Regions from separate parts of the Agathobacter sp. genome, predicted to be linked through region 2. Evidence: predicted binding sites of a transcription regulator. Region 2 holds the regulator's gene; the other holds the start of a gene.
The links. The regulator Rex, encoded in region 2, represses fermentation and respiration genes when NADH is low (regulators of the CRP and FNR family bind a similar motif). The targets are predictions, from matches to a motif close to ATTGTTAANTANTTAACAAT.
Positions count from the first base shown of each region.

Region 1 (3,184 bases), on a different contig from region 2:
CTTTATCGAAAACAATGAAGACGAAAAGGCATTGGAATACATACACAGCATAGTCAAGGCAACCGAAAAGACCACCAGAAAACGCTTCTGTGCAAACGAAATAATAAACATCATTATCATGTCCCATGCCGACAGCTTTAATGATAAGCATATCGATTTCAGGTATTCTATATCCGTTCCATCAAAGCTCCCCTTCTCAGACATAGACATGACAGCGATACTTCAGAATGCCCTGGAAAATGCCATGCATGCCGTCATGATGCTTGAGCCTGACAGGCGCTTTATCAGACTCTCCATCTCAGAGAAAAGCGGCAAGCTTTTGATTTCTGTTGAAAATCCTTATGCTGTAAGGCCTAAGCTCGTAAACGATATGCCTGTAGCGACAGAAAGAGGACATGGACTTGGCACAAGAAGCATCAGACAAACTGCCGAGAGACTGGGTGGCAAATGCCAGTACAGTGTGACCGATACACTTTTTATTGTAAGAGTGATAATTTAGTTTATTTTATTAAAACAGCCGGTGCATAACGCACCGGCTGTTTTGATTCATAGACCATATAATTCAAATCACAATTAGAAATCTGTAAGGTTTGCAGCTCTCTTCTCAAGGAATGCTCCCATTCCCTCTTTCTTATCGTTTGTATCATTTACAACACCGAAGAGGTTTGCTTCCATCTCAACAGCGTTCTTGATATCCATATCATATCCGTTGTTGATAGCAGCCTTTGCAACTGCGATTGCGTAGCTTCCCTTAGAGATGATCTTTGCAGCCATAGCCTTAGCTGTTGGCATAAGTTCCTCTTTAGCTACTACTTTATTAACGAGACCGATGCGGTATGCTTCAGCAGCGTCTACATTGTCGCATGTGAAGATCATTTCCTTAGCACGTCCCATTCCTACTAAACGAGCAAGTCTCTGTGTACCACCAAAGCCAGGGATGATTCCAAGACCTGTCTCAGGCTGTCCGAAAATTGCGTTCTCAGAAGCGATTCTGATATCACATGCCATAGAGATCTCACATCCTCCACCGAGTGCGAATCCATTGACAGCTGCGATTGTTACCTGACGCATATTCATAAGCTTGAAGAATGGCTCTGAAGCCTTGATTCCGAATGCTCTTGCCTGTGGTGCTGTGAAGTTAACCATCTCTGAGATGTCTGCTCCTGCTACGAATGACTTGAACTCGTTGCCCTTCTTGTCAGGACCACCTGTAAGGATAAGCACCTTAACATCGTCTCTTGCCTCGATCTCTGTTAATGCTACATTTAACTCATCAAGAGTCTCACTGTTTAATGCATTAAGAGCAGCCGGTCTTGAGATTGCAAGTACTGCAATCTGATCTGCTACGTCAAGTGTTAAATTTTTGAACTCGCTCATTGTATAAATCCTCCTTAAAAAACCTATGTATAACCGACATTTCTGTCGTAATTTATAAAAAAATAGTAACACTTTGACAAATTTTTGTCAATGTCTGAACGGTCTTTTTCCATAATATTTATTGGGAATCGTTATCTAAACAGAAATATCGCGAACCATCTGCAGGCTGATAGTCTCAAGCAGCGTGAAGCACACTTTCACAAAATTGCAGGAGACAGTCTGCTTAACGCAAACTGCCTCCCGCTTTAGATATAATATAATCAAATTATTTAATTAAATTAAATCAAAACTCAAATTACATAAGTCCATGTGTCCTGTTGTAAGCATTGCAGATCATATTTGAGTTCTTGATAAGGATATGCATAGCGATGAATGGTCCGATTCCACAGATAAGTGTACCAAATATGCACCACATCAAAACAGTGGTTCCATTCTCCTGAATGCCAAGTCCGTATCTGCCTGCGTTATTTGCCAGTCTGTTGCCCAGCTTGTAGTACCAGTACCATGCATAGATACCACATGTAATCATTGAAAGCAGGATAAATGCTACAAGTCCAGATGTATTCTCGCCATCTCCATCACATGCCACATTGACATCATGAGCCATCTTGTAGATGAAATAATAGCCATAAATACCACATGTGATAATAGACAGGATGATGTATGAGGCAAGACCTCTGTCATCCTTTAATCTCTCTCCCCTGTACGGTGGAGGAGTCTGACCACCATTGTTCTGGTAGCCTGTGTTGTACTGGCCGGCTGCTCCGTTGTTCTGATAGCCTCCGTTGTACTGGCCGGCTCCGTTATTCTGGTAGCCTGCGTTCTGCTGGTTTGCATTGTTTCCTGTGAAGGACTGCTTCACCTCATCAAATGCACTTCCAAGCTCCTGCTCTGCTGCATTGAAAGCCTCTCCGGCTTTGTTGACAAAATCCTGTGCCTTTGAAACAGGCGCTCCGCAGGCTGGGCAGAATTTTGTTGAATCAGGAATTTCTTTTCCACATTTCTCGCAAAACATCTTCTTTCTCCTTTTCTATTTGCTGTTTATTATACGGATGATACGAAACAGGATGTTGTTTTGCGGCTCAAAAACCACGACATCATCGCCTGACCATATCAATCTGCATATATAAACTATAGCAAACATAATAATGATTGTAAATATAATTATTTTATAAATTTTAATATTTATTTTAGATTTACACAAAAGCACTATTACCGCAATAGGTGGAAGCCAAAAAAGCGGATGGTATTCAAATGCCTTTGCCATATCCAGCTGCAAAAATGCAATCCATGCCCTCGACATGCCACAGCCTGCACATGATATTCCGGTGATGAACTTAATAGGGCATGTGATGCCTATTGACTCCATAGCTGTGTAAAGTACCACTACGGCTGTGACAGCACATATGAGCTCTTTTCTTTCTTTTTTTTGTTTATTGTCCATACAAATGTTATCTCAAAAAGTACGCACTGTAAGGCGGAAGCTCAAGGCCACCGTTTAATGTAACCGTTTCCCCTGTAATCAGGTCTGTTGCTTCATTCTTTCCCATATCAAAGCCTGCGAAAAACGGCTGGTCTGCGGCATTGATGCACACGAATACCTTTTCACCATCACATTCACGACCGAAAACACACTGGCCGTTTGTGAGCACTACCGAATAGAAATTGCCATAACAGAGTGCCCTTGACTCCTTCTTTGCCTTAGCGAGCTTTGAAATCCACTCCGTCAGCTCATTGTACTGCGGTGCTTCAAAGCATGCTCTAAGTGCCGGATCACCGTCCTCTTTTTTTGCCTTCTCTCCCCACT
Region 1 is NZ_CDRTEH010000003.1:138,496-141,679, forward strand. It holds gene ACW6PM_RS04735 (sensor histidine kinase) at 1-499, shown strand, start outside; gene ACW6PM_RS04740 (enoyl-CoA hydratase-related protein) at 574-1,377, opposite strand; gene ACW6PM_RS04745 (DUF4234 domain-containing protein) at 1,673-2,392, opposite strand; gene ACW6PM_RS04750 (DUF2752 domain-containing protein) at 2,408-2,821, opposite strand; gene ACW6PM_RS04755 (alpha-amylase family glycosyl hydrolase) at 2,829-3,184, opposite strand, start outside.
Region 1: the regulator Rex is predicted to act here: its motif matches at 1,450-1,469, upstream of ACW6PM_RS04740 (enoyl-CoA hydratase-related protein).

Region 2 (3,184 bases):
CACAATCGCTCGTCATGCATACGGTGATGTATACAAGGCATCAGAGATGAAGGTAGCAGGTCCGGGAAAGGCAGAGCTTGTATTTACAGCAGAAGACGGAACCGAGACAAGAGAATTAATCCATGAGTTTAAGGGTGCAGGAGTTATTCAGGGACAGCACAACTTAGACGATTCAATTGAGAGCTTTGCACATAGCTGCTTTAAGTATGCGCTTGATACAAAGCAGGATTTATGGTTTGCCACAAAGGATACCATCTCAAAGAAGTATGACCACACCTTCAAGGATATCTTCCAGGAAATCTTTGATGCACAGTACAAGGATGCTTTTGAGAAGGCAGGAATTACATATTTCTATACACTTATCGATGATGCCGTTGCCAGAGTAATGAAATCTGAGGGTGGATTTATCTGGGCATGCAAGAACTACGACGGAGATGTAATGAGTGATATGATCTCATCTGCATTCGGCTCACTTGCCATGATGACATCAGTGCTTGTATCACCTCACGGATACTATGAGTATGAGGCAGCACATGGAACAGTCCAGAGACACTATTACAAGCATTTAAAGGGTGAGGAGACATCAACAAACTCTGTAGCTACTATATTTGCATGGACAGGAGCACTCAGAAAGAGAGGAGAGCTTGACAAGCTTCCTGCACTTTCAGAGTTTGCAGACAAGCTCGAGGCAGCCTGCATAAAGACTATTGAGAGCGGAAAGATGACAAAGGATCTCGCACTCATCACAACAATTGAGAATCCTACTGTTTTAAACAGCGAAGGCTTTATCAAGGCAATCAGGGAAGAGCTTGAGAAGACAATTTAATCTGAATTTTGGCTTTTAGCCTTGGAATATGATATAACCCGGGGATAATTATAAATTTTTTGAATGTTAAATTCTTAACACATTGACAGATGACCTTCAAAAAATTATAATTAATCTTGGGTTTTTGTCTTTAAAAGAGAAATGACATCCCGATGATTGGAGGAATAAGACTTGAGTAAAGAAATATCACAGGCGGTTATAAGACGACTGCCACGATACTATAGATATCTCGGAGAGCTTTTGGATGAGGGAGTGGAGCGTATTTCATCAAACGATCTGAGCCACAGAATGAAGGTGACAGCTTCACAAATCAGACAGGATCTCAACAATTTCGGAGGCTTTGGACAGCAGGGATATGGATACAATGTTCAGTTCCTCTACGAGGAAATTGGAAAGATAATGGGACTTGACACTGAGCATAGAATAATTATTATCGGTGCAGGTAATCTGGGACAGGCGCTCGCCAATTATGTAAAGTTTGAAAAGCTTGGCTTTGTGATTACAGCTCTATTTGATGTGAATCCTGAGCTTTCAGGAAAGAGTGTGCGTGGTATTCCGATTCTTATGCTAAGCGAGCTTGGCGAGTATTGCAGGACACACAAGGTGGATATAGCAGCACTCACCATGCCAAAGTCAAAGGCTGACTCCATTGCGTCAAAGCTTGTGGAACTTGGCATAAAGGCAATATGGAATTTTGCTCATGTGGACCTTGAGATTCCTGACAAGGATGTGGTTGTGGAGAGTGTACATCTGTCTGACAGCCTTATGCAGCTCAGCTATAATATTGTAAAAAATTCCAAAAATAAATAGAGGGTGAGTCTTATGGATGATAAAAAAGATTTTGAGGCTGCGTTAAAAGGGAAAAAAGTGCCTTTACTTGTTTTAGACCAGAAGTGGCACAGACTTTTTGCCATTCATGGTAAGACTGATGAAATATCAGCCACGGAAAAAGAGCTGGATGAGCTGTTGAAGCTGCAGGGCAAGTACAACAATGAGCTTAAGAATTTGAAAAAGCTTAAGTCAAAAATTATGTCTAATATTGTTGCTAATATGGGAGATGACGGAGATGAAAAGCGTGATAAGGATAAGCAGCTTATAGATGAAATTAATGAGAAGGCCGACAATATCGAGGGAGAGCTTATTGAAATCCAAAAGAATATAAAGACCGTAAATGACAGACTGATGCTTTTGTCGATGGATTATTTCAGTGAAAAAATTGAGAAAAACAAACTGGAATCAAAGGAAATTGACGACTGGATTGCAAATATAAGAGTTGAGCTCAAAAAGAATGTAATAAGGAAACAGAACAGAGATATCAACAACAGGGAAATTTATTCGTACCTTCATGATATTTTTGGTGCAGAGGTTTTAAATCTTTTTGATATTGAATATGATGATCCTATGGTTTTCAATGCTACTAATGCAAAGGCTGATAATGCAAACAATGAGAATAAGGGGAATTGATATTGGAATATATTGTTACAGGTAATGAAATGAAGCTTCTGGACGATACAACATCACAGACCTTTTTGGTTCCTTCGGTGGTGCTGATGGAGCAGGCTGCGGCCGGTGTTGTCCGGGAGCTTGTTGCATGTTTTGATAAATCAAAGGAGTTTGCCGTGATATGCGGCAGAGGCAATAATGCTGGGGACGGTATCGCGATAGCAAGGCTTCTAAATCAGGCCGGATACAGATGCATGGTGTACTATGCGTTTGGCACAGATGCGGCAGGAAGCGAGCTCTTTGAGCTGCAGAAAAATATATACGCAAGGTATGGCTTTCCGGTGGCCAATGATATCGAGAATATATTAAAAAGTGACGTAATAATAGATTCACTGTTTGGCACAGGGCTTAAGCGAGCCATAGAGGGCTCCCTAGCAGATGTGATTTCAGCCGTTAACAGGGCAAATGCTTACAGGGTGGCAGTTGATGTGCCATCGGGAGTGGATTCAGATAAAGGACATGTGATGGGAAGTGTTTTTAAAGCAGATATCACATATACCTTTTCTTATAAGAAGACAGGTCTTCTACTGTGGCCGGGCTGTGATTATTGCGGCAGGGTCAAGATGGTGCCTATAGGTATAGATGACCACAGCTTTTGTGGCAATCCGCCATCCGTAAGGGCTCTTGATGAGTCTGACTTAAAGAAGCTTGATAACAGACCGGCACACTCCAACAAGGGAACTTTCGGAAAATTGTTAATTATAGCCGGAAGCCGCAATATGGCGGGTGCCGCAGTACTTTCCGCAAGGGCTGCATACAAAAGCGGTGCAGGACTGGTGAAAATCATGACGCCTGAGTGCAACCGCTCAATAATCCAATGTGCTTTGCCGGAAGCACTGCTTTGTACTGATGTCA
Region 2 is NZ_CDRTEH010000002.1:50,745-53,928, forward strand. It holds gene ACW6PM_RS02380 (NADP-dependent isocitrate dehydrogenase) at 1-826, shown strand, start outside; gene ACW6PM_RS02385 (redox-sensing transcriptional repressor Rex) at 998-1,636, shown strand; gene ACW6PM_RS02390 (hypothetical protein) at 1,649-2,290, shown strand; gene ACW6PM_RS02395 (NAD(P)H-hydrate dehydratase) at 2,293-3,184, shown strand, end outside.